DNA from 3 places in the Clostridium sp. Marseille-P299 genome. Region 1 is predicted to be linked to each of the others. Evidence: a T-box and tRNA genes for the amino acid it is inferred to sense, from the RefSeq annotation. Region 1 holds a T-box; the other regions hold tRNA genes.
What was found. A T-box is a leader RNA that pairs with one kind of tRNA and senses whether it is charged. The one in region 1 lies ahead of argS (arginine--tRNA ligase), so its partner is inferred to be a tRNA-Arg.
Positions count from the first base shown of each region.

Region 1 (4,298 bases):
AGATCAATATAAGCACAGATAAAACTTATCAAAGTATCGAGACAATGCAGTCAGAAATCAATGAACAACATGAGAGTATTGTTGATGCTCAAGGCAAGTTATTAAATGTGACTAAAAATGTAGATAAGTTAATTGTTAGTATCAATGATTCCATTACGAGGGTGAAGAATATAGCAATTACTAACGAAAGCATGGTGGATGACACTACAAATATTTCAGCTGTGTCCGAGGAAATCAATGCAAATACAGAAGATATTTCGCAGTTAAGCCAAGAAGTTGCAGCAGAATCCGGTAATATTAATAATATGAATAATGAATTAATCAATTGGGTTAGATAATAACATAATTGGTGGCTAAAAAATTACACCCCCTGAAATTTCTTAGTAATGGTATGATATTCTAATCTTGAAATATTTATTGACGGGAATAATATTTCATATTGCAAACACGCAATTCCTAATAAATAAGGAGTTGCGTGTTTTATTAATTTGACTTAATATCTACATGGTTTCCACAGAATCGATACCAAGGATGGATAAACAATTTAAAATTACTTGTTTCACAGCTAGGATTAAATGCAATCGTGCGATTTTAAGCTCTTCACTAGAAGCATTAATTATAGAATGTTGATGATAAAATCGTGAAAATTTTTGTGTTAATCCGTATAAATAATTTGCTATGATATGAGGGCTCAAGTTTTTAGAAGCCAGCTCAATGACTTCATTCATTCTAGCAATCTCTAATATTAATTCTAGTTCTTCCTTTTGATCTAATAAAGAATAGTCCGGATTTTTTATTTCTGTATCTGTAAAGTTTCTAAGAATTGAAAAAATACGTGCAAGACTATATTGTAAATAAGGACCGGAATCTCCCTCAAAACTTAAAGCACTATCCCAATCAAAAGTAACATTTTTATCATTGGATGTTTTTATAATAGAATACTTCACAGCACCATAAGCGATTGCTTTTGCTGAGGTTTCATCCACAGAGTCTCTCCTTTTTTGAATTTCTGTTTTCGCCTTTTCATAAGCTTCTTTCATGAAATCTTCCAAAAGGATAACGGTGCCATTTCTCGTTGCCATTTTACCTTCTGCTAATAAAACAATGGAATAATGTATAACTTCAGGAGGAGTTAGACCTAATAGGTCTAATACAGCAGCTATTTGCTTAAAATAAAGCTTTTGGTCTTCACCTAAGACGATGATATTTCTATCATGATTTTTCTTTACTTTATCAATGGTATACGCGATATCTCTTAGTGGGTAAAGGGATGTTTTATCTTTCCTAGTTAGTACTAAATAAGGTGCTTTCATAGGTAAATTGTATTTCGATTGATTTAATACATAACGACCTTCTGAATCCTCTTCTAAATCACCTGTATTTTTTAGCTCTTCTAAAATATCATTTAATCGTTCGTTGAATAAATAATCAGATTCATAATCAAAGGCATCATATTCGATTCCTAACTCCTTTAGAATACTTGTTTGTCCATTGATGCATATATTTACAAGATTTCTGAATTGAGTTCGAACTTCTTCATCACCATTTTCTAATTTATATAAAAGGGAAAATATTTCATTTTCTAGTTCTGGATTCTCTTTTAGTTCATTGTTAATATCGATATATAAATCTAGTAAATCTTTAAATGATACACTTTCTTTTTTCATTGCACCAAGTAAAAGCATTGCTATTTGTTTTCCAATATCATTCACAAAGTAGTGAACTTCCACCTTGTATCCTTCAAATTTTAGTAACCGAACAATAGAATCGCCAATCATCGCATTACGTGCTCTACCAACATGAGGAGAGGCATTTGGATTAATGCTAGTATGTTCAATCAACGCTGTTTTGTTATGACCACTTTGATTTGAACCATAGGATTCTTTTAACTTAAGTACTTCTGTAATAATTGTTCTAAAAAGGATTTCTTTTTTTATAAAACAATTTATATAACCGCCGGTTGATTCTACTTTGTCTATAAAATCAAGAGATTGTATTAATTCTGATAAATCGTCTGCAATATCTTTTGGGGAACGTCTTAATATTTTTGAAAAACTAAAGCAAGGAATCGATAGGTGACCAGTTTCTACATTAGGTGAAGCCGAAAAAATTACTTCTAAATCGGTATACTGTTGCTGTATTACTTTTTTAATTTCTTCTTGAAAATAAAGCATAATATTCTCCTTTCGATGAACCTAAAATATAATGAATGAAACAAAAAAAGCTCCATCTCTAAAAAAGAGACGAAGCATCGTGGTACCACTCTAATTGGGGATTATTATTTCAAAAAAATTTATATGAAATCCCCCACTCAATTGTCTTTATCGCAGACATACGACCTCAATGTTTGCAAGTAGCAATTTTTATGAGGTTACTCCTCAGCTCTTTTCCAAATAAATATTAGTATCAAGCTCGCACCATCTCTTGATTCGCTGTTCTAAGGAATTTATTTGTACTTCTCTGATTCAACGTATTTACAATATTTGTTTTATCATTTATATCATAGTCCACAATTTATGTCAATCATTAATATAAGGGATAAAAAGGAAATTCTATAAGCGATAAAAACTTCAATTTACCTTTTGTCATTGCCTAAAATATGTAATTGCTATATATTACTGGAAATGAAAGAAATCTCAATAAGATTATGGATTTTGATGCATAAAACAAGTATAATATAATACCAGTAGAAGTAATAACTTCTAAATCAATATTGAATTACGATGAAGTTTATACAACAGAAAAAACAGAAGGGTTTTGGTGAATAAATGATAGTTTCAAAGCAAGAAATGCAGCGCTTATTAGATATTGAGCAAGAGTACAATGACTCACTAGTTAAAATAGAAGAAATGACAAAAAGTAATGAGGAAGGTAAGAATCTACTTGAAAAGAAACAGCAAGAAATTACCGCACTATCTCAACAAGTTACCTTCTTTAAAACTGAAATAGAAAAATACAATGAAATTACAGAAGAAGTGGAAGAATACGTTCGCGAAAGAGAAGATGAAATCACGAATCTTAAGAACGAAGTAAAAGAGTTTGAATCTAAGTTAGAAAACACCATTTCAGAAAAAGAGAAACTTACAGATTCTATTAATAAGAATAAGCAAGTTGTTAAGGATTTAGAGAAAAAAGTTAAAGATAATGAGAATGAAATTGCTTCTTATAAATTAACTTTAGAAGAAAAAGAACAAAATATTAAGCATATCACAGAACTTCTTGAAGAAACTGAAGTTATATTTTCAAATAAAGAGGAAGAAATCAATTTACTAAAAGAACAAATAGATACGTTAGAGAAAGATAATCAAGATAAGTTAACGGAATTACATAATAAAATCGATTCCATCGAATTATTAGAAGACGAGCTTAAAAAATTGAAGGAATCCTTAAACGAAAAGCAGAATGAACTTGATCAAGCCGTTTCTAATTTAGAAAATGTAAACGGTGAATTAAATAACAGCAAAAATGAATTTAAGAAATTACAAGAACTTCTTAAAGATAAAGAGCAGCAGATCAATCAAGTGAATAAAAAAATATCGGAAAGAGATAATTCTCTTGCCAATTTAAAGGAAGAACTTAAGAAAAAAGAAGAAAGTTATAATAAATTAGCTTCTGATTTTAGTCAAAAAGAAGTGGAAATCGAAACTCTTCAATTAAGCATAAAAGACAATGAAGAAGTCGTTGGAAATCTTCAAAAAGAATTGAAGGATAAAGAGGATTCATTGGAAATTCTTCAGTTGGAAGTGAAAGAGAAAGAAGATTCACTGGAAGCTCTTCAATTGGAAGTGAAAGAGAAAGAAGACTCATTGGAAATTCTTCAATTGGAAGTAAAAGAAAAAGAACATAATATTGAGAGTCTAAGCAAGAAAGTAGATGAAAAAGAGGCTACAATCGAAACTCTTCAAACAGAGAAGCAAGAAAATGATGAGTTTATTGAAAATCTTCAGACTGAGTTGAATGAAAAAGATAAATCAATTGGAGCACTTCAGTCAGAAGCGAAGGAAAAAGAAGAAACCAATGAAATTTTACAACAATATCTTGATGAAAAAGAAGAGAGTATTAAAGAGCTTGAAAACAAAATGGGAGCTCTTCAAAACTCCGTTGAAGAAAAAGAACATAGTATTGAGAGTTTAAGCAAGAAAGTAGATGAAAAAGAGGCTACAATAGAAACTCTTCAAACAGAGATGCAAGAAAATGAAGAAGTTATTGAAAATCTTCAGACTGAGTTGAATGAAAAAGATAAATCAATTGCGACTCTTCATTCGGAAGTTAAAGAAAAAGAAGAAACCAATGAAATC
Region 1 is NZ_FJVE01000006.1:350,670-354,967, reverse strand. Features, by position in the region: gene BN4220_RS05570 (methyl-accepting chemotaxis protein) at 1-338, shown strand, start outside; gene argS (arginine--tRNA ligase) at 501-2,174, opposite strand; T-box leader at 2,237-2,478, opposite strand; gene BN4220_RS05560 (hypothetical protein) at 2,769-4,298, shown strand, end outside.

Region 2 (4,298 bases), 200 kb from region 1:
TATATTTTCTATATCAAGTCTATCATTCTTAAAATTATTTTTATATTAAAAAAGAAGCTGAAGAAACAACGATCTTATTCCTATTTTTAAACTAGAAGTGGTGATTCTAGTAATTGAAGATAGGCCAGTTTTCTTATGTGTTAGAGGTAAAATTTTTGAAAGTTATAGTTAAATTTATATAATCTAAAAGCCAATTTATAATTAAAGTTAAGGAGAGTTTATGCAGTTATCGAAAAAGTTGTCGTTTGAAGAGTTTGTATGTTTCGTAGAAAAAACATTGATGGAGCATTTGGGGAGTGAATATTTTTCTCAACGAAAAAAAGTAGTAAAAAATAACGGTGTGACATTAATTAGTTTGGTCATTCGTAAAAGGGATGAATTAATTGTTCCTTGTATCTATTTGAATACATATTTTTCGCAATATGAAGAAGGAAGGCAAATAAATGAAATTTGCGATGAAATACTAGATGTGTATTTATACTCAAAGGATAGTGAAAGAAATAGTTTTGATGAAATCATATTTCGGTACGATGAGATGAAATCAAGTATTATTTATCGTATTATTAATTACGAAAAAAATAAAGAACTGCTAGAATCAGTACCTTATATTAAAGTTTTAGATTTTGCAGTTACCTTCCATTGTTTGGTTAGGGATGATGAAGAAGGAATTGGAACCATTCGAATTACAGAGGAACATCGTAAACAATGGGGAGTGAAGCTTGAGGAACTATATATAATTGCAATGAAAAATACTCCGGAAATTTTTCCGGCATTGATTCGTCCAATGGAAGAGGTTATGTTGGAATTAATGAAAAAAGAAGTCATGTCTTTTGCTATGGATGATATTAACCATCTTGGTTTAGCAGAAGAGAAACATTTGGAGGCTGAACAAGCAGCGAATGAATTTATTCAGATGTTACACTATGAAAATCCAAAATGTAAAGTAGATATGTATGTGCTATCAAATTCAAGGGGAATTAATGGTGCTAGTTGTATTTTATATCCTGAAATCTTATCTGATTTTGCGGATCAGATAGACAATGATTTCTTTATACTTCCATCTAGTATTCATGAACTTATTTTAGTGCCTGTGGAAGAACAACTTGGTATAAAACAACTAAAAGAAATGGTAATGGAAATCAACCAAACACAAGTACCATTTGAAGATGTTTTGTCAGATGATATATATTGTTATTCAAGAAGTAATAAACAGATGATTGGAATTGCATAATTATTTTTAAGAATTAAGATTGGTAAGGTAATAAAAAAAGCATATGCAAAATAGTGACCTATTTTGCATATGCTTTTTATCTTCCTAATGTATCTGTATTTGCATTAGCAGAATCTAATGATTTCGATGAATCTGCGCTTTTATCAGATTTGGCAGCTTCTACAGAGCTATTTTGAATATTTTGATAAAATTCATTTAAATTCTCATCACTTGCACAAGCTTCTTCCAGACGAGTAACAACATCGGAGACTAATACTTCAACATCCTCACCAGTACGTAATTCATTAAGATACTTACTTGTATCTTCGTTTATATCGCCTAAATATACTTTAGGGGTCCCATCCACATAGGTAATTCTAAGCTCATCAATGGAAGGGGCATAGGTATCTATGGTAGCTAATTCAAGATCATAACTTACATAGACAACATAATCGATTTCATTGATCCCTTTTTTCGTATAGCAATTAATATTCTGATAGCTATTCACATACTCTATTTTTCTTTGTAAACGTTCCATATCGATTTGGTTCGCATTTGTTACAATAGGAACAAAATCTTCTGCAGAACAAGTTAATTTGGCTTCGTAAAAATCCTGAACAACTTTATTAATATCTGCGTATTTGTTTAATTCAAGATCATTTTCTAGCTCTGGTGTAGCAGTTGGAGCTTTTGTTATGATTGGATCCATTGCAAATGCAGAGACATCATCTTTACTATTTGCTGGCTCGATTGATCTACTCATAGGTTTTGGATCATCTGTACTCTTTTTATTTTCTAAAGTAAAAGAAAGGGTAACCATTCCAATACCCATAATACCAGTTGTTAATAATACTAAGATTTTTTTATATTTGATTTTCATAGATAGCTCCTTGTTACAATGAATCGATAACATAAAGTTCCCGTTACATTACAAACTTTATAAAATATGGAAATTTATATTTGTATCATAGCAAATTTTCATAAAAAAAGCAATGATTTTATTGCAAATTTGTAACTTATTTTAATATGCATGTAATATTTATGTAATAATTATAACTCAGAGAAGGTGGATTTAAACGAATTGAATGAGAAATGCTTAAAAAAGAGCGTAAAAAATGCACCTGATAGGATTCGAACCTACGACCTTCAGCTTCGGAAGCTGCTGCACTATCCACTGTGCTACAGATGCAAAATATCAATAAAATATTAAGTTTAATTTGTTATATATATTATTTAAAGTGCCAATAACGTTATTTTTTATCTGGCAGAGCTTAATGATTCTTATGCACTTATACATATGTAATGCTAAATGAATTTAGCTGTAATTTTTATTCAAAATATTTTCATAAAAATAATACATATAAAATTGCCACAATCCCTATTATATCTATAAACCGTATTTTTGTAAAGTTTAAAATGTTTAAAAATAAAGTCCGCTTGTTATGCGAAATTAATAAAATTTCTTATAAGTACGGTGCAAACATTTTCATAGTAATAATTCAAAAAACATGCTATAATAACTCATTAAAGAGTTGTCTTGCGTAAGCAAACATTGAAAGGATAAATAGGTAAGATGAAGAAAGTTACGAAGCGTATATTCGAAGATGCAGATAAGAAACAAGAAGCAATTCGTATTAATAAATATTTGAGTGAAGCAGGTGTCTGCTCAAGAAGAGAAGCTGATACTTATATCGAACAAGGAAAGGTTTTAATTGATGGTGAAGTAGCGGTTATGGGAAGCAAAGTGTTTCCTGGACAGGAAGTTAGTTTCCAAGGAAAAGTATTAAACCGTGAAGAAAAATTAGTATTAATAGCTTTTAATAAACCACAAGGAATTGTTTGTACAACGGATAAGAGAGAGCCAGACAATATTATTGATTATATTCAATATAAAACTAGAATCTATCCTATTGGAAGACTTGATAAGGATTCTGAAGGCTTGATTTTATTAACGAATAATGGCGATATCGTTAATAAGATTCTACGTGCAGGAAACAACCATGACAAAGAGTATATTGTTAAGGTAAATAAGCCAATTACTGTAGAATTTTTAAAATCCATGGCGGCAGGTGTACCAATACTTGATACCGTGACAAGACCATGTACGATTGAAGCGGAGGATAAATTTACATTCCGTATTATTTTAAATCAAGGACTAAACCGTCAGATACGAAGAATGTGTGAGTATCTTGGATACCGTGTTGTATTTTTACAAAGAATTCGAATTATGAACGTTAATTTAGGTAGATTAAAAATCGGTGACTATCGTAATTTAACGGACCGAGAATTAGAAGGCTTAAGGGAATTAATCAAAGATTCCTCAAATGCTCCTATGAGTGATGAAATTGATGATGAAATGGTAGATGTTCGTGTTAAGGAAGAAAGTGCTAAGAAGTCTTCATCAAATAAAGGCAGCATTAGAACAACAGGAAAAATCACTGGTAAAGCAAGAAACAAAGCTAAGAATTTTCAAAAACAAGTGAGTCATAACAAGAAATCGGAATCAAAATCATATGGCGAACAAGGACGTAAGAAGGAGTTTTACAATGGAAGCAGAAAAGAAAGTAACAATGGAATCAAAAAAGGAAAGAATCAAAGAACTAACCAAGCTACTGGACAGGGCCGCTAGAGTTTACGAGCAAGAAGATCGAGAGATTATGAGTAACTTTGAGTATGACAAGCTCTACGATGAACTAAAAGCACTGGAAGAAGAAACTGGTTTTGTACTTGCAGGTAGTCCAACGATGCATGCAGGTTATGAAATCCTTAGCGAACTTCCAAAAGAAAGACATGATTCTCCAATGCTCTCACTTGATAAAACAAAAGATGTGGAAACACTTAAAGAATGGCTTGGTAATCAGGAAGGCTTACTTTCTTGGAAGTTGGATGGTTTAACCGTTATTTTAACTTACCAAGGCGGAAAGTTAGTTAAAGCAGTTACAAGAGGAAATGGTGAAGTCGGCGAAGTTATCACAAATAATGCGAAAGTATTTAAAAACATTCCTCTTAGCATTGCTTATCAAGGTGAATTGGTCATTCGTGGTGAGGCACTTATTAAGTACTCTGATTTTGAGCGAATGAATGCGAT
Region 2 is NZ_FJVE01000006.1:155,384-159,681, reverse strand. Features, by position in the region: gene BN4220_RS04715 (DUF5688 family protein) at 221-1,231, shown strand; gene BN4220_RS04710 (hypothetical protein) at 1,308-2,090, opposite strand; tRNA gene BN4220_RS04705 (tRNA-Arg) at 2,327-2,399, opposite strand; gene rluF (23S rRNA pseudouridine(2604) synthase RluF) at 2,784-3,839, shown strand; gene ligA (NAD-dependent DNA ligase LigA) at 3,781-4,298, shown strand, end outside.
Region 2: it encodes a tRNA-Arg, which carries the amino acid that the T-box ahead of argS (arginine--tRNA ligase) is inferred to sense. The anticodon was not compared.

Region 3 (4,298 bases), on a different contig from region 1:
AATCAAGATAAAGCAAGTACAAACTCTTCCGATTTTACCTGGCCAAAAGGTCCATCGGTATATGCAGATGCCGCGATTGTAATGGAGGCAAGTACTGGTTTAATTTTATATGAAAAGGATATTTACGACGCTCATTATCCCGCAAGTATTACAAAAATCATGACAACCTTACTTGCACTTGAGAATAATAAATTAAACGAAACTGTGACCATGTCACATGAAGCAGAGTGGGATGTTGATTTTAACAGCTCACGTATTGGACTAGTTGAAGGAGAGCAACTCTCTTTAGAAGATGCCCTTTATGCCGTTATGTTAGAATCCGCAAATGAAGTTTCTTATGCCGTTGGTGAACATGTTGCGAATGGACCAATTACTGATTTTGCAAAAATGATGAATGATCGAGCAAAAGAACTTGGATGTAAAAATACTAACTTTGTGAATCCTCATGGCCTTCATGATGACAATCATTATACTTGTGCTTATGATATGGCCTTAATTGCACAAGCAGCTATTAAAAATGCCGACTTTCGTAAAATAACATCATCAAGAACTCATACAATACCGGCAACAAATAAAAACGTTGCTAGACCTCTTGCCAATCACCATCGTTTTATCAGAAAGACTCTAAATTATGATGGTACTATAGGTGGAAAAACAGGAGGTACAACAGAAGCTAAAACTACTTTAGTAACGTATGCTGAGCGCAATGGTTTAACTTTAATTGCTGTTGTTCTTCACGTAGACACTTCTCTTCATGCTTATGAAGATACCGCTAAAATATTAGATTTTGCCTTTGATAACTATTCCCTTTATAATATTGAACAAACTGAGATTTCAAGCGATACTAGCTTTCCAGACCTATTTTCATCATTACCTTTTTTTAAGAAAGATGACGAAGATTTAATACGTATCGGTGATGACAGTAATATCGTCTTACCAAATACAGCAAATATAAAAGATGCTGAAAAATCAATTACATTAACTCCAATTGATGAATTATCCCATGGTGACAATGTAATTGGAAAAATCTCTTATACCTATGCAGGTAAATACGTTGGTTTTGCTGATATACTATATTATAATAGCGATTATCCAATCACCAAAGAAATAATCGAAGAAAAATGGCCTAGTTACTTAGTATCTCCAGAAGTGGTTATTGCTGCTAGAGAAACCAATGAAAATACGACTAGTGATTCAAAAGAAGTAATTAATACTTCCAACAATAAAAATGAAACTGCAAAGACTAAATCATCTAAAACAAAGCCTATTCTCTTAGGTATTGTTGCAGGTGGAATTGTCCTTGTTATTGGTTGGTATATTCTCTTTGTTGAGTTTCCTCATAGAAAACGTAGACGAACATATCTTGCAAATCGTAAAAAACGCATGGACTCATTAAGACATTTAACCAGAGACGACCACTTAGATTTTTAGACCATTATTTAGTAAGGATCAATAATTTACTATCCTTTTACTTTCTAAATGCAATGATAAGATAGTTACTTCCACCTTACGTGATACTACAATGATAAAAGGAGTACTTTTATCTTACGTAGTAAATACAATAAAAAGTCTACTATTTTATATTTTATTGTTTATTAAACGAAACGTCAGCTCGCTATATTTACTAAGTTGAATATGGCTTTGCTATATGTAATATTAATAGGACTATTAGTAGAAAACGAGGTCAACTTCTAAGTTGCCTCGTTTTTTATACAATTATTTAATTAACTGAATATCCTATTCATTCCATTCTTTTAATTAGAACCTATCTATTACCAATGTCTCAAATTTCAGTGCTTTTAATGTCATCCAATCTATGTTCTATATTCTCCGTACCTTTTTTAGTAACAACATATATTGCTTTTTGTACAGTCTCTATTCTATTACTTGTTTCATCTATTTTTTTTAGGACTTCTTGCAATCGTAAATCATCTTCTTCTTTTTCCAGCAGATGTTTATTATAAATATCTGATTCAATCTTATTCATTAAGAAGTAGGCAGCAATCAACATTACGATTCCTGCCCCCCCCCACAGCCAGATAATCCGCATGAAATTCAATTAAAACAAAGGCTGCGAAATAAATAGAAGCAATGAAACATAATGTTGGAATTATTTTAGAATTTCTTTTCTCTTTCATGCCTGCCCCTTTTCTATGATTTTGCCCATCATCACTATTTACATGAATTATAATTTAATATAGACCGAACTAATTCGTATATGATATTGTTGTTCCAATCGCTTCTGACGGTGAATTTGCAACCACCTCATAACGATTTCATTATATCATGAATCAATCCCCTTCATGATCTTGTTACTTCAATCGGCATATGCAACGAATTTACAGATACCTCATTCCGCTTTCATTATATCATAAATGACATACTTACACAATTTTTCTAAATTTGGTGCTTTATATGAAATGGTTAACTACTGCAATCCCTAAGCATTACATACAATTTTTTTACCTTATACTAAATCTCTAAGGCAACATCATATTTTCTAGAGTCTTATTTAAAAAGTAAAAAAGAAGCATTGAAAATCAAAATTTTCAATGCTTCCAACGTCCCCAAGACGATTTGAACGTCCGGCCTATCGCTTAGGAGGCGATCGCTCTATCCAGCTGAGCTATGAGGACATCTATGAAAAGTTTTCTAAATCAAACTTATCACCTATAGAATTGTCATATAAATAATAAAGCGTATCCATACGATACGCTTATTATTATATAAACAAATTAAAATAAAGTCAAGTTATGCCTTAGTTTGCTTATGCAAAAAAATCCACATTACCTTGCATCCATACAATTCCTCGGAATCTTCTACCTACAAGAGGTTCCCCGAGTAAATCTTTTTTATTAATACAAACCTCAAAAACTAAATGATTGCAATCAACCTGTAGGATATAAACTTCTTCACCTGATTTTGTGTTTGTAACTAAGTTATGATCTAGAATCGTTCCTAGAATCGTATAATTATCCGACTCAGATCCGTAAGGTATAAAAGATGTATCAACAATAGAATAAATATCTTCATACTTGATTCGTTTTGATACCATAGCATAAAGGTCGATATCGTCTACCGTTAAACTATCAATCGCTTCCTGATTTCCCTTTTTTGCTTCCGCAATTAATTGATTTCTATGATGTATATCTGCATTTGAGATTTTGATCTGCTTTTCATCCTTTTCAACTGGTAATAATATTTTACCATCAAGAGCTAATGCAGACAATGTAACGGAATGCACTAAAGGTCCTTTTTTTTGTTTAAAATTCAAATAATCAATTGAATTTTGCAAATAAAATATGAGAGAAACACCTAAACGATAGTCATCGCACATACCAGTGTATGCATCGGTATCAACCCTTTTACTTATATATACTTCTTCTCTGGTACTTACATTGCGTCCTGAAAAATAGGGAAAATAATGTTCCATGTGAAACACTTCATTCTCATCATATTCACCTCGAACTGTAATACCTAATCCCTCGCCGAATTCCATTGATAATTCAGCAACGGAAGAAGAATTACCTAAACGTATCATGTGACGTTCGGATGCCTGATTAATAACCATTTGAACTAAGGCTTCTACTTCTTTTCTACTCTTCAATTGACTAAAGCCAATGGCTTTTAAAAAACTATGCATCTAATCACCTGATTACTTTCTGTCTTATTTCTAAAAATATAATTATCATCTATTATTTATAACACATTTTATGTATATAATCAATACAAGAAAAAGAGTTAACTATACGCTCAACTGTGATGAAGAGTTTAAAATATATTTATTCTATAATTGCTACATAGAATGTTTACTCATTTAATGTATCTCGTATAAATAGCGTCAATTCTTTTGTTAAATCCTTTTCTACTATCGTAGTATAATATTCACCATTTGCATCCTCAATCATACGAATGACAGGCCTTGTAGGTAATTTCTTATTTTGTCTAAGTACAACCCCTATTTCATTTTCATTTGTAATAACATAGGTTCCTACTGGATACGCCGCTACAGATTCAACAAATTTTCTCACTATCTTATGATCAAATTTTACCCCAGCTTGACTTATTATATAATCAATTGCATCATGCACTTTTAGTTTATTTGTAAAATAGCCATAAACCAAACTGTCAAATTCATCGCATAATGATACAAGCTTTGTTTCAAATGGAATTTTTTCTTTTGTTAGGCGCATTGGGTACCCGGTTCCATCTTCACGTTCATGATGTGAAAGAATAATCTCTTTTGATATACTTGATAACCATTTTTCCTTATCAACAGATGAATATCCGGTAATAAC
Region 3 is NZ_FJVE01000005.1:423,320-427,617, forward strand. Features, by position in the region: gene BN4220_RS03695 (D-alanyl-D-alanine carboxypeptidase family protein) at 1-1,431, shown strand, start outside; gene BN4220_RS03700 (hypothetical protein) at 1,784-2,011, opposite strand; gene BN4220_RS20210 (hypothetical protein) at 1,980-2,138, opposite strand; tRNA gene BN4220_RS03705 (tRNA-Arg) at 2,563-2,636, opposite strand; gene BN4220_RS03710 (DUF3881 family protein) at 2,768-3,643, opposite strand; gene BN4220_RS03715 (HD-GYP domain-containing protein) at 3,810-4,298, opposite strand, start outside.
Region 3: it encodes a tRNA-Arg, which carries the amino acid that the T-box ahead of argS (arginine--tRNA ligase) is inferred to sense. The anticodon was not compared.